Regions from separate parts of the Ruminococcus sp. AF20-12LB genome, predicted to be linked through region 2. Evidence: predicted binding sites of a transcription regulator. Region 2 holds the regulator's gene; the other holds the start of a gene.

Region 1 (10,719 bases), on a different contig from region 2:
TCCGGATGCCCTGGAAAAAAGTTCCTCCTTCGGAAGATAGATATGGCCTTCTCCTGAAGCCTGTAGGAGAGTATACAGCATTCCGCTTCTTATCCTGTAATCTGAATCTGTATGGATCCCGATCCGGGAAGCGATCTCATCTGCGATACGGAATCCCACACCACTGATATCCTCTGCAAGGCGATACGGATTCTCCTGCAGGACTCCATATACAGTCTGTCCGTATTTCTGATAGATCTTTGCGCCGAGATTCAGCGATATCCCGTATTTCTGGAGAAAGATCATAGCGCGGCGCATATCTGCTTTCTCCGTCATCTGTTCTGCGATCTCCATGGCCTTTTTTTCGCTGATTCCCTTGATCTCAGCCAACCGCTCCGGTTCTTCCTCCACAATACGCATGGTATCATCGCCGAAACGACGTACGATCCTGGCCGCCAGTGCCGCACCGATCCCTTTGATCGCGCCGGAACCCAGATAACGTTCCATGGCCAGTGCATCCTCCGGCATTTTTTCTACGTAGGAGGATATCTGAAACTGTTTACCATACACCGGATGTGTTGTATAATTTCCGGAAGCTTCAATGGCAGCCCCCTGGGTGATTGCAGGAAATGTTCCCACACAGGTCAGTTCCTGTTCCTCTTCCATCCCTTTCAGTACCATGACCGTATATCCATTATCTTCATTCCGGAAGATCACATGATCTATATATCCTGTAACTGTCTCACTCATTTTCTTCTCCATCTGTAAACCTCTGATAACAGCAAAAGGCACTGCAGCTGCAGCGCCTTATCTGTATGAGTTTCCTGCGGCAATCTCTTCTCTGCTCCTGTGCCGTCCAGACGACCCATAACGGTTTACATCCTTGACATGATTTCCGCATATTTTCCTGTTCCTGCAGCCACTACAAGCATTGCATCCTGTACAGTCAGTGTGCTGACTCCTGTTTTCTGCTCGATCAATGTATCCATTCCATGCAGCATGGCACCTCCACCTGTAAGAACGATTCCTCTGTCCATGATATCTGCCGCCAGCTCTGGTGGTGTTTTTTCAAGAACACCATGTACAGTCTCCACGATCTGCCCGGTCGTTTCCCTCAAAGCGGTCCGGATCTCCTCAGAAGTCAGTGTTGCCACCTTCGGAAGTCCTGTGATGATATTTCTGCCCTTGACCTCCATCGTTCGAAGATCCGCTTCTTCACTGGCTGTTCCGATCTTGATCTTGATATTCTCCGCTGCATCCTCCCCGATAAAGAGACTATGCTTCTCACGTACATAATTCATGATCGCATGATCAAAATTATCTCCTGCAACCTTCACAGAAGTGGAAACAACCACTCCCCCTACCGATATGACCGCAACATCTGTAGTCCCTGCACCGATATCCACGATCAGATTACCAAATGGCTTGGTGATATCTACACCTGCACCGATAGCAGCAGCGATAGGCTCGTCCACAAGAAAAACTTCCCTGGCTCCTGACTGATAGGCAGCTTCCTCAATTGCTTTACGCTCAATCTCCGTGATCCCGCTCGGAACACTGATGCTGACTCTCGGTTTCCGGAACGCTCTTCGTCCCATAGCCTGTGAAATAAAATATTTCAGCATCTTTTCCATTACATTATAATCTACGATCACACCTCTTCGGATCGGCCAGATCACTTCCATATTGGAAGTCAGATGGCTTGCCATCTGTCTGGCTTCCTCACCGATCGCTCTGATCTTCTCTGTATCTTTATCATAAACAACCACAGAGGGCTCTCTTAAAACGATCCCCTTGCCTGTGGAAAACACCAGACTGTTTCTGGTTCCCAGATCGATTCCAATATCCTTTGCCGGCATAAATCCTCCCGCCTGCGTCATACTCATTCGTATGCTGACGCATTTCTGACTTATTCTGTTCCGGTCTGTGCCGAAACGTTCCCGCACTTCATTATATACAAAACCACAGAAATTGAAAAGAACTTTTACCGGTTATTTCTGTTCCAGATATTTTTTCACATATTTACCGGTGTAGGAAACCGGATTCTCTGCTACTTCCTCCGGAGTTCCTCTGGCAATTACCGTTCCGCCTCTGTCACCGCCTTCCGGTCCGATATCAATAATATGATCCGCCGTCTTGATCACATCCAGATTGTGCTCAATGACCACAACGGTGTTTCCTCCTTCAGACAGACGGCGCAGGATCTCGATCAGCTTGTGGACATCCGCAAAGTGCAGTCCTGTGGTAGGCTCATCCAGGATATAGATCGTCTTTCCGGTACTGCGCTTGCTGAGTTCTGTAGCAAGCTTGATACGCTGTGCTTCTCCTCCGGAAAGAGTGGTGGAGGGCTGCCCCAGACGGATATAGGAAAGCCCTACATCGTACAGGGTCTCGATCTTTCTCCGGATTGACGGTACATTCTCAAAAAATGTCAGTGCTTCTTCCACAGTCATATTCAATACATCATAAATGCTCTTGCCCTTATACTTCACTTCCAGAGTCTCACGATTGTAGCGTTTGCCCTTACAGACTTCGCAAGGCACGTATACATCCGGAAGAAAATGCATCTCGATCTTGATGATTCCGTCACCGCTGCAGGCCTCGCACCGTCCACCCTTGACATTAAAACTGAAACGGCCCTTCTTGTAGCCCTTTGCCTTGGCATCTGCGGTGGCTGCAAAAAGATCACGAATCTGGTCAAAAACCCCGGTATATGTGGCAGGATTGGAACGGGGAGTTCTTCCGATCGGGGACTGGTCGATATTGATCACCTTATCCAGCTGATCGATACCCAGGATGTCATCATGTTTCCCGGGGATCACTCTGGCACGGTTCAGGTCTCTGGCAAGTCTCTTGTACAAGATCTCATTGATCAGAGAGCTCTTACCGGAGCCGGAAACACCTGTGATACAGGTCATCACTCCCAAAGGAATATCTACGTCGATATGCTTCAGGTTGTTCTCTGCCGCACCCTTTATATGAAGAAATCCGATTGGTTCCTTCCTCACTTCCGGTACCGGGATCTTCAGCCTTCCGCTTAAATAAGCTCCTGTCACAGACTCCTCATTTTTCATCAGATCCTCAGCTGTCCCCATTGCGACCAGTTGTCCACCATGTTCTCCGGCTCCGGGGCCGATATCGATGACACAGTCTGCCGCACGCATGGTATCTTCATCGTGCTCCACCACAATCAGACTGTTTCCAAGATCACGGAGACGCATCAGTGCCCCCAGAAGCTTGTCATTATCTCTCTGGTGAAGCCCGATACTCGGCTCATCCAGGATATATGCAACCCCCACAAGCCCGGATCCGATCTGTGTGGCAAGACGGATTCTCTGAGCCTCTCCGCCGGAAAGGGTTCCGGTAGCTCTTCCAAGTGAAAGATACTCCAGACCAACCTCTGCCAGAAATCCAACTCTGGCACGGATTTCCTTCAGGATCTGCCTTCCAATAAGCTCCTGCTGCTTTGAAAGCTTCAGATTGCAGAGAAAACCCTGCAGCTTCTGTACCGGCATATTGGTCACTTCATAAATATTCTTATCCGCCACAGTCACTGCCAGTGACTCTTTCTTCAGCCTCTGTCCCTTACATGTGGTGCACGGAGTAATCTGCATAAAGCTCTCGTATTCCTGCTTCATGGCCTCAGAACCGGTTTCACGGTATCTCTGCTCCACATTGCGGATCAGTCCCGGGAACGCCACATCGTAAACACCTTCTCCTCGCTGTCCTTTATAATAAACCTTCACAGAATGACCGCCGGTACCATGGATGAGGATATCCTGAACCTTTTTCGGATACTCGCAGAAAGGCGTATCCAGAGAAAATTCATATTCCCTTGCCAGGGCATCCAGGATCGCTCTGGAAAAGCTTCCCTGCGTGGTACAGGACTGCCATCCGAGAACAGCGATAGCCCCTTCATTGATACTCAGTTTCTTATCCGGGATCATCAGATCGATATCAAATTCCATCTTATATCCAAGACCCAGACACTGCGGGCAGGCACCAAATGGATTATTAAAGGAAAAGCTCCTGGGTTCGATCTCATCAATGCTGATGCCACAATCCGGGCAGGAAAAACTCTGGCTGAAATTCAGAAGCTTCCCGTCCATAGTGTCTACTACCAGCAGACCATCCGCCAGATCCAGTACGGTTTCAATGGAATCGGAAAGACGCTTCTCTATTCCCGGTTTCACAATAAGTCGATCCACAACGATCTCAATGTTATGTTTGATATTCTTATCCAGCTTGATCTCCTCGGAAAGCTCATAGAGATTTCCGTCGATCTGCACTCTCACATACCCGCTTCTTCTGGCCTGATCCAGAAGTTTGACATGGGTTCCCTTGCGGCCCCGTACTACCGGTGCAAGAAGCTGGATCTTCTGGCGTTCCGGAAGCGTCATGATCTGATCCACCATCTGATCTACCGTCTGTTTGCGAATTTCCCTTCCACATTTGGGACAGTGCGGGATTCCCACACGGGCATACAGAAGTCGGAAATAATCATAGATTTCTGTTACCGTACCCACTGTAGAACGGGGATTCCGGTTCGTTGACTTCTGATCAATGGAGATTGCCGGCGGAAGACCCTCGATACTCTCCACATCCGGTTTCTCCATCTGTCCCAGGAACTGCCTCGCATAGGAAGAAAGTGACTCCATATAACGTCTCTGTCCCTCTGCATAAATGGTATCAAATGCAAGAGATGACTTACCGGAGCCGCTGAGTCCGGTAAGTACCACAAACTGGTCTCTGGGAATATCGACGCTGAGATTCTTAAGATTATTCTCATTGGCTCCGCGTATCCTGATAAAACGCTTCTTATCGTTTGCTTCTGCTGACATGAAACCTCCTACTCTGTCCGGTCATACAAAAATATTCCGGTATTCTTCTCAACAGCAGAATCTACCTCTCTTATTCTGCTGTAAAACTTCTGATTTTTTATCAGTATACTGCCAGAACATCCGTTCGTCAAGGTGAAAAAATCGACAAATTTTTCTACAGCAGAAAATCTGCCATCACTCCATTGCTCACATGGATTCCCTTTCGCGAAAGATATATCCTGTCTCCTTTTTGTTCCAGCATTCCGATCTCCAGATGCTTTTTCAGGACCTCTCCGTAAACGTTTTCCATATTTTTTCCGAAATATTCCGCAAACGCTTTCATTGAAACGCCCTCTGTCATCCGAAGCCCCAGAAACATAAACTCAGCCATCTCATCTGCCTCTGTAAGACTCTCCATATTCTGACGGATCTTATCCGGAAACGCACTGTTTCCAATATATTCCTTCATATCCGCAGTATTGGAAAAACGCATATGATCCAGAAGTGAAGACGCCCCAAGTCCCAGCCCCAGATAATCGATTCTCTGCCAGTATCCCTTATTATGGCGGCATTCCCGTCCGCCTTTTGCATAATTGGAGATCTCGTACTGATGAAACCCATATTCCTCCAGGATTCCTGCCGTATTCTCATACATACGGTACTCCGTATCCTCATCCGGTAATTTCAGCTTTCTCTCCCCGAAAGGAGTGCCTTCCTCAATGATCAGACTGTAGGCGGAAATATGTTCCGGCGAAATCCCTGCCACCGTGCGAAGATTTTTTTCCCAGTCTTCATAGGTCTGTTCCGGAATGGCACTCATCAGATCGATATTGATATTGGAAAAGCCTGCATCCCTTGCCATAAAAAAGCTCTCCTGAAACTCTTCCCACGTATGGATCCTTCCAAGGATCTTTAATTCCCGGTTCTGCGGGGACTGAAGCCCCAGACTCAGCCGGTTGATCCCGTGTTCCAGATATATCTGAAGTTTTTCTTTATATAAAGTCCCCGGATTTGCTTCGATAGTGATCTCAGCATCCGGGGCCATAAAAAACTTATTTCTGATCTGATCCAGTATCTCTCCCACAAGAGACGGATCCGGCACGGAAGGTGTTCCTCCGCCGATAAAAACTGTGGTGATCTCCCTGTCCGAAAAATCCGGAACAGCAGCGATCTCCCTTTCCAGAGCCTGGAAATATTCACGCTGCCTCTCTTTTCCTGCAGGTCCGGAAAGGAAATCACAGTAATCGCATTTTTTTACACAAAACGGAACATGGATATAGAGCTCCAGCGGTTTTTTCGCCTTATTCTCCATCCATGGCTCCTTCCTCTCCACCGGCATCTGTTGTATCAGTATCTTCACCGGAGGCTGCAGCTTCACCGGCAGTATCCATGCTTCCATCCGAAGCAGCCGGTGTCGGTGTCGCGCCATCTATCCCCAGGGCCTCGCTGCCGTTTTCTGCCAGGTACTCATTGACCATTGTCAGATTTCCATTGCTCGTCACTGCATCCGGATCTACTGTTTTCGGATCAGGAGTGGCAGTCGGTTCCGGCGCTGTGCTGATTTTGATCACACTTTCCTCTTCTGCATTTTTCTTCTTTGAACCACATCCGGTAAGCAGAGCTCCTGTCATAGCCAGAAGTCCTGCTGCCAGAAACAGTTTTTTTATATTTTTTTTCAAAAAGTCATCTCCTATTTATCATCCAGCTTCAGGACACTCATAAATGCCTTCTGCGGGATCTCCACGTTACCTACCTGACGCATACGTTTCTTACCTTCCTTCTGTTTCTCCAGAAGCTTCTTCTTACGGGAGATATCTCCACCGTAGCACTTGGCAAGTACGTCTTTACGCATGGCTCTTACCGTCTCTCTGGCAATGACCTTGCTTCCGATAGCTGCCTGGATCGGGATCTCAAAGAGCTGTCTCGGGATCTCGTCTTTCAGCTTCTCACACATCTTTCTTCCGCGCTCGTAAGCAGTATCTGCATGCACGATAAAGGAAAGAGCATCCACTTCTTCTTTATTCACAAGGATATCCAGCTTCACAAGCTCACTTCTCTCATATCCGTCCAGTTCGTAATCCAGGGATGCATAACCTCTGGAACGTGATTTCAGTGCATCAAAGAAATCATAGATGATCTCGTTCAGCGGCAGTCTGTATTTCAGGAGTGCACGGGTTTCTTCCATATATTCCATGCCTTCATACTGACCACGTCTCTCCTGGCAAAGATCCATGATCGCACCAATGAACTCTGTGGTTACCATGATCTCTGCCTTCACCATGGGCTCTTCCATGTATTCGATCTCTGAAGGATCCGGAAGGTTGGTGGGATTGGTCAGCTCGATGATCTCACCATTGGTTTTATAGACCTTATAGATAACACTCGGTGCTGTAGTTACAAGATCCAGGTTATACTCTCTCTCCAGACGCTCCTGAATGATCTCAAGATGAAGAAGTCCCAGGAAGCCGCAGCGGAAACCAAATCCAAGAGCGACCGATGTCTCCGGTTCATAATAAAGGGAAGCATCGTTGAGCTGAAGCTTCTCCAGTGCGTCACGGAGATCGCCGTACTTGGCACCATCTGCCGGATAAAGGCCACAATAAACCATAGGGTTTACCTTCTTATACCCCGGAAGCGCCTCTGCACAGGGGTTGTCCGCATCCGTTACCGTATCACCCACGCGGGTATCACGGACATTCTTGATGCTGGCTGTGATATATCCGACCATGCCTGCTGTCAGCTCGTCACATGGGATAAACTGACCCGCTCCAAAATATCCAACCTCCACAACCTCCGTGGTGAATCCGGTCGCCATCATATGGATCCTCGTGCCCTTTTTCACACGTCCGTCCTTCACTCTGCAAAATACGATAACACCCTTATAAGGGTCATAAACAGAGTCAAAGATCAGAGCCTTCAGCGGTGCATCCACATCCCCCGACGGCGCCGGGACCTTATTGACGATCTGCTCCAGGACCTGGTCTACATTCAGTCCTGTTTTTGCGGAGATCTGCGGTGCATCCTGCGCCTCAATTCCGATCACATCCTCAATCTCATTGATAACACGCTCCGGATCCGCACTTGGAAGGTCAATCTTGTTGATCACCGGAACCACATCCAGATCATGGTCCAGTGCCATATATACATTGGCAAGTGTCTGAGCTTCGATTCCCTGTGCTGCATCCACAACAAGGATCGCTCCGTCACAGGCAGCAAGGCTTCGTGAAACCTCATAGTTAAAGTCTACATGTCCCGGGGTATCGATCAGGTTAAAAATATACTCATTTCCGTCCTTGGCTTTGTATACAATACGAACCGCCTGGGATTTGATGGTGATTCCTCGTTCTCTCTCAAGGTCCATGTTATCCAGAACCTGGGCCTGCATTTCCCTTTCGGTAAGAAGTCCCGTCATCTCGATGATACGGTCCGCAAGTGTTGACTTGCCATGGTCAATATGTGCAATGATACAAAAATTCCGAATTTTACTCTGGTCTATCATTTAGGAAGTCCTCCTTAAATTTCTCTCGTATAAAGCGTTCAGAACGCATATTTTTCCATATTGCTCTTTATCATACCATATTTCAGTCTTCTTTGTCACTGCCTTTCAGAACTCTGTTTAAGATATCTGCAAAAGGTTCCATGGCATTTCGGACTTCCTCCACGGTATTTGTCTGCGCTCCGGCCTCCAGAAGCAGCGCACGTGGCTTAAGATGCAGATTATAGCGAAGACCTGCCAGATAGATTCCCCGGTAAAGATCGGGGTAATACTGTGCCGCCTGATATTCCAGCTGAAAGGAAAATGCCAGATTCTCTTCTATGTAAGGATTGGGCAGATAACTCACTGCCCCCTGACTGACTGTATAGCTTAATCCATTATAAAAAAGTAGCTGAGCAGTAGGTTTTCCATTCACCTGCGTTACCAGATGCCGGTCATCCGGCACACCATCTCTGTGAAGGTCGATCACAACTTCAATGGTGGGGTTTTCCTCCAGCACTTTTTCTATGGAGGCCCTGGCATAATCATAAGCCTTGCTCCTGTCCAGTGTTCCTCCCATCATATCAAAGGAATCTGTTATATGAATGACCTGGTACCCGTATGTTTTTTCCAGAAGTTCAGTAAGATAATCTCCCACTCCTACGATGGTGTCCTCAGTCTGTCCTTCTCTTGAATCTGCAAAAGCCTCCTGGGAATGGGTATGATAGATCAGGATCTGGGGTACCGATGAATCCTTTTTAACGGACAGATCCTCCTTCAGAAAACGGGGCGCACTGATCTGCTGTGCATTCGTCTCCGTATTGGAATCCAATATAAAAAACTGATTCATCACATAGTCAAAATCTGCCAGTTTCGCCTGAGACAAATCAATCTGCGGATGTGGCAGTGCCACTGTCTCCTGTTCCTTCGCGGTATTTTCACCGGATCGGTTCTCCTCTGACGCCGGAGTCTCCTGTTCTGCAACTTCCTGTCCTGTGTCTCCCGACTCCGTAACTTCCGGCTCTGCATTTTCCTTACCGGTCTCCTTTTCACTTTTTTTGCCGTCAGAAGATTTTTTCTCTGCCTCTTCCGCTTCTTTCTTTTGAATTTCTTTTTTCTTTTGAAGCTCTTCTTTCTTCTGAAGCTCTTCTTTCTTCTCCACCTCTTCCGCCTCGGCCATCAGCAGCGTCTCCTGCTCTTTTCGGTTCTCTGCTTCCACTTCTTTACCCAGATGCTCTGCGTTTTTTTCCTGCAAAAGCATCTCTGTTTCCCTGTCTCTGCCATTTTCCTTCTGCAGAGCTTTCTTTTCCAGAAAGCAATACAGCGGCAGCTGTCTGTAGATCTCACCATGCCTGAAAAAATCTCCCGGAAGGACAGCCACCACACACAGGAAAATCAGGCTCAAAACCACGCAGAAAGCCCTCTGGATATTCGTCACCCACGATCACCTCTTATGGTATTTTATGACCTGTCCTCTTCGATTAGACTATCGGAAAAAGCCAGATTCAGTCCCTCGGAAATGGTAAAGCTTAAATACCGTACCGTTTCATCCACATCCTTTGGTGTTACAAACATGGTGTAAAGCTTCGGCGAGATCATTTCTTCCAGAAACTCCTTCTGCTCATCTTCCTCCAGCGCCTCCAGAAGCTCCGCCATGGAATCATGGACAATAGTAGCCGCATCCACCACAGTCGGAACACCGATCCCGATCACACGGACCGAAAGATTTTCTTCATTCAGGCCTTCCCTGTGATTCCCCACGCCGGAGCCCGGACTGATCCCGGTATCCGTGATCTGGATCGTCCGGTTAAGTCTTGTCGTACTTCTGGCCGCCAGCGCATCTACGGCGATCACCAAATCCGGCTTTGTCTCAGAAACAACACCCCGAACAATTTCCAGGGTTTCCATTCCGGTCTGTGCCATCACACCCGGAACGATCCCGCTGATCTGGTGCATTTTCATATGTCCATTGCTCTTCAGCCCATATTCCCGAATCACATGCCTTGTCATGTGAAGATTGGAAACTGTACGAGGACCAAGGGAATCCGCAGTAATCTCCTGATTTCCAAGCCCTACCACCAGAATTGACAACTGACGTCCAAGATCGATCAGTTCCCTTAAATGATGTGCCACTTCTTCAGAAATCTCCCTGTGATAATCCTCATCCGGAACGGAAAGATCCGGTGCCTCAATGGTAATATAGGTTCCCTGTGGTTTTCCCATGGTCCTGGCTCCGTTTTCCGTTGTGATCCTTACAACTGTAGTACGCACCTCCTTTTCCTCATCGTATTTTTCCCTGATCTCTACTCCATGTACTTCTACATTTTCCTCCCGAAAGCGTTCCGTTGCTTCCAGCGCCAGGTCTGTTCTGATTCTGCTCCTTCCAGCCATACTCTCATCCTCTTTTTCTGTAAAATCAAAAAGATATTTTCGCTGCTGCCTGCA
Region 2 (10,719 bases):
GCGGATGTCCGATACTGGCCATGTGCACACGAATCTGGTGGGTACGCCCTGTTTCAAGCCGACATTCCACATACGTGGCCTCGCCAAAACGTTCCAGCACTTTATAATGTGTTATTGCATCTTTACCATTTTTATGATTGATGGCCATTTTTTTACGATCTGTCGGATGCCGTCCAATAGGTCCCTCTATTGTTCCCTCATCCTCTTTCAGATTTCCCTGCACAACTGCCCGGTAGCGTCTGCGGATACTGTGACATTTCAGCTGTTCTGCCAGATCCCGGTGAGCAATATCATTTTTGCATACCAACAGCGCTCCGGTGGTATCCTTATCAATTCTGTGGACAATTCCGGGCCGCATCACTCCGTTAATACCGGAAAGGCTGTCACCACAATGTGCCATAACTGCATTGACCAGTGTCCCCTGATAATGCCCGGCTGCTGGATGTACAACCATCCCTTTGGGCTTATTAACAATCAGTACATCTTCATCCTCGTAAAGAATATCCAGCGGAATGTCCTCCGGAATGATATCCGGCTCACTGGAATCCGGGATCTCCAGATGGATCCTGTCATTTTCACGAACCTTATAATTAGATTTGGCAGCTTTCTCGCCCACGGTAATCTGTCCTTCTTTCAGAAGTTTCTGGAGGAAAGACCTGGAAAGACCGCTGTCTTTCTCAGCAAGATAGCGGTCGATTCGTATACCTGATTCTTCTTTTTCTACTGTATAATCATATATTTCCATTTATATCTCCTACAAGAACAGACAAATGCATTATATGTCTCTCTGCCCGAATTACTGTTTGATATTCAGAAACGCAAAATCATCATCCCTGTATTTCGTGCACACAAACAGGATCAGAAAAATTCCACTTACAACCACATAAACATCCGCAAGATTAAATACCGGAAAATCGATCAGGGAAAAATAGATAAAATCGATCACATATCCTCTGAAAAAACGATCAATAAAATTTCCTAGTGCACCGGCTGCAAGTACTGTAGCAATGGTGAGCAAAGGCAGATAAAACCGCTCTTTCGGAATACGGATCCATGCATAGAGGATCACTCCCAGAAACAGCACACTCACAATGGCAAAAAAGAATACACTTCCCTGAAACATTCCAAACGCGATTCCCTTGTTTTCAGGATAGAGATAATGAAGTTCAAGTATGCCGGAAATCAGCGAAACAGATGGTTGTCCTTTCAGATACAGATATGACAGCCATTTTGCTCCCTGATCTGCAGCCACGAGTAAGATCAGTAAAAAAATGTCCCCCGACATACACTTACTAAAAGACATTTTCTGATGATGGTTAACACGACTGATCATAGAGTTATCTCCTGAATACAGGAAAGCAGTTCTTCATCGGTAACTGTTTTGTCGATAAAGCTTTTTCCGATACCATCCATCAGGATAAACCTGATATGTCCCTGTTCCATTTTTTTATCTTTCTTTGTTGCGGAAAGAACTTCTTCCGGGATAAGGCCCTCTACATGCACCGGAAGATCGTAATCCGAACATCCCTGACAGATTTCCTGATATTCTTCTCTGGTCAGAAGTCCTCGTTTCATGGAAAGATATGCCGCAGCTACCAATCCGACTCCTACACACTGTCCGTGGAGCAGGGTGAAATTCTTAAGTTTTTCTACTGCATGCCCCACAGTATGTCCCAGGTTAAGAAGTGCACGCTCGCCCTGTTCCTTTGGATCACGCTCCACAACGCCGGCTTTGATCTCACAGCACCTGCGTACCATTCTGGCAATCTGTTTCATGTCCAGCTTTTTGATCTCTTTCTGTTCACAGCATACATAGCGGAAAAAATCTCCATCACAAATCAGTCCTGTTTTTAAAATCTCACCCATTCCGCAGGCAAACTGTTCTGCCGGAAGTGAAGAAAGAGTGCTTAGGTTCATATAAACAAGACGTGGCTGGTGAAAAGCTCCTACCATGTTTTTGTACTGCTGAAAATCTACACCGGTTTTTCCACCCACACTGCTGTCTACCTGTGCAAGCAGTGTTGTCGGTACCTGAATGAAGTCAATCCCCCTGAGATAAGTTGCTGCACCAAATCCGGTAAGGTCGCCTACCACACCACCGCCTAATGCAACAAGCAGACTTTTTCGATCAAGACCATTTTTGATCAGAACCTGATACAATGCCGAAACGGTATTAAGGTTTTTGTTTTTTTCTCCTGCCTCAAAGGTGAACACAGAAATATCAGAACTTACCTCACTTAAAACCTGCCTTACAGATTCTTCATACAGTGGTCCCACATTAGAATCTGTCACAATGCAGATTTTTCTGTCGACAAGTCCCTCTTCCTTCATAACCTGTGCCAGATTAGAAAAATCTTCTTCAAAACAGATGGGATAATGAAAATCACCTTCTCGTTTTACAAGTAATTTTGATGCTGTCATTGCGTTTTCCTCCTAGCTGTTCAGATATAAAGCAGAATCCGTACCCCAAGACGTCCTTTTTTTGTCTGACGGGATACTCCATCATAAATAAAACGTCCCTTTTTCCGAACGGATATGATGTCTCCCTCTTTGGGCTCATAACCATTGGATGTGATCAGTTTTCCATTTACAAAAACAAGCCCTTCTTCAATACAATGCACAATACTGCTTCTGGAAGTTCCAAAAGCCAGCGCGATCAGAGAATCCAGGCGTACGGATGCACAGGTTCCACTAACTGGTTTCAGTTCCGGTCTCGGAAGATCACCCGGATCTTCTATCTTCGACGCCACAACTGTGGTATGTCTTACACGACACAGATTCTCCAGAAAAAAATCTGTCATCTGACGCAGACAAAAAAAGCTCGCAGTATGATCTTCTATAAGAATATCCCCAACAACACTCCTGTCAACCCCAAGATTCAGGATCGCTCCCAAATAATCCCGATGTGTCAGATCTTCTGAAAATTTCACTGCTTTTGGTTCGAGCCGGATACAATCAATGGGATACTCCCATGTAAAAGCAAGAGCATCAGGGTGAAAGGCTACCATCTGACGCTCTGCATTCTCATATCCGCCAAAACCTTCCGCTGTAACACCCAGCTTATGAAAATTCTGACTGTTTAAAATATTCCGTTCATTTAAATTAAGAAAATCCGTAAATGTGGTAATATCTCTCTGATAGGCCAGATTTGCCAGTTCACGGATTCTCTTAACAAAAAGTTCTTCTTTATCCATGAGGTTAATAACCCACTCTTACAGACGGCACAGAACCGCCAAGGATATTCTGAAGATCACCTGTAATATCTACATTATATGGTCCAAGTACAAAAATATAGCTGGATACCTGCTGAAGGCTTCCTCCAAGTGAATAACATGCACCGGAAGTAAAATCGATGATCCTCTGTGCAAGCTCCACATCGATTCCTTCAAGATTCAGGATAACAGTAGAATTATCGACCAGTGTATCCGCAATTTCTCTTGCTTCCTCCATTGTTGTAGGCTTGATCACACAAACTTCCATATTTGCAGCCTGGGAAGAACGCTTGCTTGTACGCATCGGGGTGATCTTGGAAGAAGGTGCCGGTCTGGAAATACGGTCCTGTCTTGCCGGAGCCTTGGCTGCAGCTGTCTTTGCAGATGACTTGGCAACAGGTGCCTTAACCGCTTCATCTTCCGGCTCATCATCCAGAAAATCCTCTTCCTCGTCATTTTTTTTCTTGGAAAATTTCTCAAAAAATTTCTTCTTTGGTTTCTCTTCCATATCATCATCTTCATCGAGGAAATCGTCGTCATAATCGTCCTCATCCTCAAGAAGGCTATCATCTAACAATTCGTCATCGTCATAATCGTCGTTCAGTTTGATGGCATCTAAAAACTTGTCTAAAACGCCCATTTTAAATCTCCAATCTTATTAGTCTTATAATGCGTAATTTCTTGCACCAAAAATACCAGTGCCTACCCGCACCATCGTAGCGCCCTCCTGCACGGCAACCATGTAATCTCCGGTCATTCCCATGCTCAGAACACTCATAATAACATTATTAATGTTTTTAGCAGCAATGTCAACACTTAATTTCTTAAGTTCACGGAAAATTTCGCGATTTTCCTCTGCATTATCAACATAGGGAGCAATTGTCATGAGCCCATTTATCTGAATGTGTGAAAAATCTGCGATCTGTTCTATAAACGGTAAAACTTCTTCCGGTTTCAGACCAAATTTACTTTCTTCCTGCGCTACATTTACTTCTATAAGGATCGGGACGATAACCGCTTTTTTCGCTGCTTCTTTTTCAATCGTCTCGGCCAGGCGAAGCGAATCTACAGAATGGATCATTGCAACTTTATCCACAATATATTTTACTTTATTACGCTGAAGATGTCCGATCATATGCCATTTGACATCTGAAGGCATCTGATCATATTTATCTACAATCTCCTGCACTTTATTTTCTCCAAAGACACGTGCTCCGGCATCATAAGCCTCCTTCAGCATCTCCACCGGTTTGGTTTTGCTTACTGCGATCAGTGTGACTTCATTCGGATCTCTGTTTATTTTATTGCAGGATTCATTAATATTTTTCTGCACCTGTGCCAAATTTTCCGCTACCATGATATAAAGCCTCCTTTAATTAGTAAAGTATATCCTGTTCACTTACTTTATCTGCATTTTTCACAATACGGTCATATCGGACAAGCCCATTATAGGTTTCCTTTGATACAACTGCATATTCCTCATTTTCATCCAGGATCTCGATCCGGCGGAATACCGCATATCCCTGATTGATACAGAAAACTCCCTCCAGAACTTCTGTATCTCCGATGATAAACTTCTCTCCACTATCCGGATCAACAAGAGCATCGCCTTCTTTAAATTTATTCTTGTCTACGTAATAAATATAGCTTGTTTTCTGTGTTTCTTTGTCTGTGATCTCATCACGGCCATAGATACCGGCACTGACAAAGGTTCTCGTACTGTTGCCCTTTTTATTTCTGCCGGAAAGCATAAATCCCGATTGCTGCGTTTCAGCATCCGTCGTAAGATATTTGGAAGGTATTGCATAAAACTCCTTCGTTACGATAGAAGATAACGGAATCTTTAAACCTGTCACATTGTTCGTGACAAGCTCTATTTCCAGAAACCGGTCTGACGCATATCGGATCAGCCCCTTATTAAAATCGATCTTGCCATATTTAGCCCCATCGATCTCCATGATCGAAAAGTCTCCTGTCTGCGTCAGATCATCTTTCAGGAACTTGACGCGGATCGATGTACGCTCCTTCAGATTAGCAGCCTGCTTCTCACTTAAAGGGATCAAAAGACTCCAGCGTTCATCTGTAATGATCGTATAAATATCATCTCCGGCCTTTATCTGTCCATCTGTTTTCAGATCCGTTTCCTGATAGGAATTCTGATCAAAATCAGCTGCTGTGACATTATCAACGGTTTTTGTTTCGTAGCCATCTGTAGAATACAGGATGACCCCGTCTGTCTGCGCACGGCGGATATTCGGATCACTGGAAACTATTGTTGTAACTGTGGCTTCTTCTCCATCTTCAGACGTCGTACTTGCAGAAGAAGCTCCCGAACTATCTGAAGCATACTGAAGGATGCTTCCATTGAGCTGATATTTAAAACTATAGGTACTGTTAAATTTGCTGGGATCAAATCCTTTGGAAAAGCTTTGCATATTACTGCGTATATCCGCCAGTTCCTCTCTGCTCAGAGAGGTTACATTGTCTGCAGATCTTGAGCTGTTCAGGCTGTAAACAGCACCGTTGGCATTGATCTTGGTACCTTCCCTTGCGTAATATGTAACGTAACCGCCTGCATCTGCCTGCACTACGTTCTCTGTCATGATCGCCAGCCCTGTGTATGTCTCATTCATGGATAACGGACCGGAGGGAACCTGATAAGATTCCATATGAGAAGCTGTAAGATAAAGAATCACACTAAAGATCATATAGATAAAAATTGCTCCGAACATTACAGTTCCAATGTTCAGACCAAAAATTTTACGAAGCTTTGCTAAGAATCCCGGAGTTTTTCCGGAATGTACTTTATTGTCCGGCAAATGAATGCCTCCTTTACATCGTTCATCTCTTAAAGTTCGTTTTATTGTAACATTTTATTTAAATGAATACAAGCTTTAAAACGTGCGAACATACTTTCCGAATATCCGTTTGCTATTTTTTCAAAAGTATGTTATACTATTTAAAATATAATTTCGTGATGCTGTCATATTATGGTCGACAGCAGATAAAATCAACCCAGGGAGGTAAGTACACATGACATATGGCAGAATCAGTAAAAAGCAGCAGGAAATACTGGATTATATGAAAAACGAGATCCTTAACAGAGGTTTCCCGCCCTCCGTCCGTGAAATCTGTGAAGCAGTAAACCTGAAATCCACATCTTCCGTTCACTCCCATCTGGAAGCTCTGGAAAAAAACGGATATATCCGCAGAGATGCCACCAAGCCCCGTGCGATCGAGATCATTGATGATAATTTCAATCTGGTCCGCCGCGAGGTTGTCAATGTTCCTCTTGTAGGCACTGTTGCTGCCGGACAGCCGATCCTGGCAGTGGAAAATATCGATGCTTACTTTCCGATCCCGGCTGAATATATGCCCAATGAACAAAGTTTCATGCTGACTGTCAAAGGCGACAGTATGATCAATGCAGGTATTTTTGATGGAGATCAGGTTCTTGTAAAGCAGCAGGCAACAGCAGAAAACGGCGACATGGTGGTTGCTCTGATCGATGATTCTGCAACAGTTAAGACCTTCTACAAAGAAAATGGTTATTATCGACTTCAGCCGGAGAACGACAATATGGAACCGATCATCATTACCGGTAATCTGCAGATTCTCGGCAAAGTATTTGGTGTATTTCGTTTCTTTTCATGAAAGCATAAACAACTGATCCCAATGTAATGTGATCTAAAAAGAGAGATATCTTTAAGGTGGCTGTACCGCCCCACAAAGGTATCTCTCTTTTCTTTTTCAGCAGAAAACTTCTGCTTTTTGATTTCCTTTTTAGTTTACATAATATTTTTACAGTAAACCAATATAACGAATTTTACTCATTCTCACCAAGAAATTCTTCCGTATCAAGAATCTTGCCGTCTCTCCAGATTCTCTCAAGATCGTAGAAAAGTCTGTTTTCCTCATCAAAGATATGGATGATCATATCACCGTAATCCATGAGGACCCAGCTGGAGTTTCTGGTTCCCTCGATCTGTTTTGCTTCATATCCGGCACGGCCAAGCATTTCATCTGCATTGTCAACCATTGCCTGTACCTGATTCTGGTTGGAAGCACTTGCGATCACAAAATAATCTGCGATCACGGAAACCTCATGGATATCAATGATCTTGATATCCTTTGCTTTTTTATCATCCAGTGCCTTGCAGGCGATCCGGACCATCTCTTTTTCGATACTCATAGAATTTTAATCCTCCTGTCTGTTGGCTGCATCCTGCATTTTTCTGTCATGGAGTTCTTTATAATAAACATAAGCATCCCTGGTCGTACTGTCGATTTCCTTGGGATTTTCCTCCAGATATTCCAGTGTATCCTTTAAAATCTCATACATACACTCATCCAGATCTTCAAAAGCAATCTTTCGCACCTTCGCAAGATTCGGAGCTTTGTCACGCATTGGTTCAATATAGTCTGAAATATATACGATCTTCTCAAGAAGGCTCATTCCCGGTCTTCCTGTTGTATGATAAGTGATCGCTGTCAGGATCTCTTCGTCTTTAATATCATATTTACTGCTGGCCACATAAGCCCCCAGTTTGGCATGAAGAAGAAACGGATGATCCTTTTCAAAATCTGATACCGGAATATCATGCTGGCTGCACAGCTTCAGTTTCTTTTTATTAGGAATACACTTTGCACTGTCATGAAGAAGTCCTGCAGCCTGTGCATCCTCCAGATCATAATCATAAACCATGGCAAGCGCAGCACAAGTGTACATAACCCCCATTGTATGCTCAAATCTGGCCTCATCCAGATATTTGGAAAGTTTCTTTTTTATTTTGATAAAATCATATTTTCCCATCTGAATCATTTCCTTTATAGATATCATTTTTCTCGATATAGGAAATCACAGGCTGGGGAACATAGTAGCGGAGACTCTGCCCGCTTTCATGCCAGGAACGGAGCAGTTCACTGGAAACATCAATATTCATGGTATCCAGTCGAATAAAATTCCCGTTATACTTCTGTGACAGAAGTTGCATCTGCTGATCAAGTTCCTTCAATGGAGTATGATCTCTGGTTGCCACTACCAGTACTGCTTCATGACAAATGCGTTCCGGTTCCATCCAGGTATCAAAATTAAAAAGCGAATCTGCACCGATGATAAAATAATACTCTGTGTCCGGATTCGCTTTATTCAGCTGTTCCAGAGTCCGGTAAGTATACGTATAACCTTCCTCATGCATCTCGATCAGAGACAGCTCAAAGTGAGGATTATCCTCTATGGCAAGACGGACCATTTCCGCACGCTGTTCATCAGTCGCTCTGCCCTTACGGTTCCGTTTATGAGGTGGATTTCCGCAGGGCATAAACAAAACCTTATCAAGTTCAAGCTGTTCATAGGCTTTTTCTCCCAGGATCAAATGCCCCATATGAATGGGATCAAAAGTACCACCCATGATTCCTATTTTCTTTGTTGCTTTGCTCATTTATAACCTCCCGAGATTAGGGAAGAATGATTTTTTTCTTGTCCTTTTTACCTTCTCTGTAGAGAACGATCTTTTTACCGATCACCTGTACTACCTGAGATCTTGTTCTCTCTGCAAGAACCTGTGCCATTTCACGCGGATCCTCCAGACAGTTCTGAAGAACGCTGATCTTGATCAGCTCTCTTGCTGCAAGAGCTTCCTCAACAGCAGCGGTATTTTCAGGAGTAAGACCACCCTTGCCAAGCTGAAGGATCGGATCCATTGTCATGGCAAGGCCTTTTAAATATGCTCTCTGCTTACTTGTCATTGTCATACCTCTTTATTTATAATAATCAAAATCAAAGCCATACATACGAACCGTATCACCTTCCTGGATACCGGCTTTCTCCAGTTCCTCCAGGATACCGCCCTCTTTCAGGAATTTCTGGAAGAAAGCAAAGCCCTTCTCGGAATCCAGATTTGTATAGCCAAGCATTTTTTCAATCTTAGGACCTTCCACAAGGAATACTTCCGGATCTTCTTCGCTGCGCTCCACAGTAAATGGAAGATTTTCATTTACAAGAACATCTTCCGGGAAGAATTCCTGTTCAAACACTACCGGTTTCATCGGGCTCTTATCCAGAAGCTCTTTCACATGGAAAAGAAGCTCTCTGACACCCTGTCCAGTAACAGCTGAAATCGGATAAACGGAAATACCCTGCGGTTCAAACTCTGCTTTCAGCCGATCGATGGGGCTTTCTTCTCCATCGTCAAAAATACAGTCGATCTTGTTGGCTGCGATAACCTGCGGTCTTGCCGCAATTTCCGGATTGTAAGCTTCCAGCTCTTTATTGATCTTGTGGATATCCTCTACCGGATCACGACCTTCTACGGAAGCTGCATCTACAATATGGATGATAACCCGTGTACGCTCAATATGACGGAGGAATTCATGTCCAAGCCCTACACCTTCCGATGCACCCTCGATCAGTCCCGGGATATCAGCGATAACAAAGCCGCCGTTATCAGTATCTACAACTCCAAGATTAGGACTCAACGTTGTAAAATGATAGTTGGCGATCTTCGGCTGTGCATTTGTCACACGGGAAAGAAAGGTAGATTTACCAACATTCGGAAATCCTACCAGACCAACATCCGCGATCACTTTAAGTTCAAGGAGAACCTCAAGTTCCTGAGCCGGCTGTCCAGGCTGGGCATATTTCGGTACCTGCATGGTAGCTGTTGCATAGTGCTGATTGCCTTTTCCACCACGACCGCCTTTTAATACGATCTGTCTGCGATTCTCACCGGACATATCCGCGATGACCTTGCCGGATTCCGCATCCATGATCACCGTACCTTCCGGAACCTTCAGGACCACATCCTTACCGTCTGCACCATGGCAGCGTTTTTTACCGCCTTCCTGGCCATCCTCAGCTTTATATTTTCTTCTGTGTCTGTAGTCTCCGAGAGTATTCTGGCCCTCGTCGATCTCAAAAATCACATCACCGCCACGGCCACCATCGCCGCCGTCCGGCCCGCCATTGGGTACATACAGCTCACGGCGGAAGCTTACATGTCCGTCGCCGCCTTTACCGGAGCGGATAATGATCCTTGCTCTATCTGCAAACATATTACACCTCTATTCCAAAAAAAGGCTCCAAACCGGATCGATTTGAAGCCTTTTACCTATTTCATTACTCTGCGTCTACAGGAACGATAGAAACCTGTTTCTTATCGCGACCTTTTCTTGTGAATCTTACGACTCCGTCTGTAAGTGCAAATAAAGTATAGTCTTTACCGCAGCCTACGTTTTCACCTGGGTGAATCTTGGTTCCGCGCTGTCTGTAAAGAATGTTTCCGGCTTTTACAAACTGTCCGTCTGCTCTTTTCGCACCTAATCTCTTAGACTCGGAATCACGACCGTTCTTTGTAGAACCAACTCCTTTTTTATGTGCGAATAACTGAAGGTTCATCTTCATCATTGTTGTTACACCTCCTTGACTTTTACTGTCAAATATCGATTGTTATAACTACCAGCAATTTCCGTCAGACCGAGAAGTAAGGAATCCATAAGGAGCATCCCC

Evidence for each region. The regulator LexA, encoded in region 2, represses DNA repair genes until DNA is damaged. The targets are predictions, from matches to a motif close to CNAACANNTGTTNG.
Region 1: the regulator LexA is predicted to act here: its motif matches at 4,934-4,947, upstream of uvrA (excinuclease ABC subunit UvrA).

The regions. Positions count from the first base shown of each region.
Region 1 covers NZ_QUGH01000011.1:80,936-91,654, forward strand. The annotation lists gene recD2 (SF1B family DNA helicase RecD2) at 1-741, opposite strand, end outside; gene DWX61_RS13845 (rod shape-determining protein) at 855-1,838, opposite strand; gene uvrA (excinuclease ABC subunit UvrA) at 1,971-4,820, opposite strand; gene hemW (radical SAM family heme chaperone HemW) at 4,975-6,111, opposite strand; gene DWX61_RS13860 (hypothetical protein) at 6,101-6,478, opposite strand; gene lepA (translation elongation factor 4) at 6,490-8,298, opposite strand; gene DWX61_RS13870 (stage II sporulation protein P) at 8,381-9,712, opposite strand; gene gpr (GPR endopeptidase) at 9,736-10,665, opposite strand.
Region 2 covers NZ_QUGH01000005.1:89,751-100,469, forward strand. The annotation lists gene DWX61_RS08105 (RluA family pseudouridine synthase) at 1-745, opposite strand, end outside; gene lspA (signal peptidase II) at 797-1,333, opposite strand; gene aroB (3-dehydroquinate synthase) at 1,330-2,421, opposite strand; gene DWX61_RS08120 (YlmH/Sll1252 family protein) at 2,442-3,194, opposite strand; gene DWX61_RS08125 (cell division protein SepF) at 3,199-3,852, opposite strand; gene DWX61_RS08130 (YggS family pyridoxal phosphate-dependent enzyme) at 3,877-4,569, opposite strand; gene DWX61_RS08135 (biotin/lipoyl attachment domain-containing protein) at 4,589-6,031, opposite strand; gene lexA (transcriptional repressor LexA) at 6,246-6,866, shown strand; gene rsfS (ribosome silencing factor) at 7,039-7,404, opposite strand; gene yqeK (bis(5'-nucleosyl)-tetraphosphatase (symmetrical) YqeK) at 7,411-8,025, opposite strand; gene nadD (nicotinate-nucleotide adenylyltransferase) at 8,012-8,653, opposite strand; gene yhbY (ribosome assembly RNA-binding protein YhbY) at 8,670-8,960, opposite strand; gene obgE (GTPase ObgE) at 8,973-10,265, opposite strand; gene rpmA (50S ribosomal protein L27) at 10,330-10,617, opposite strand; gene DWX61_RS08175 (ribosomal-processing cysteine protease Prp) at 10,623-10,719, opposite strand, start outside.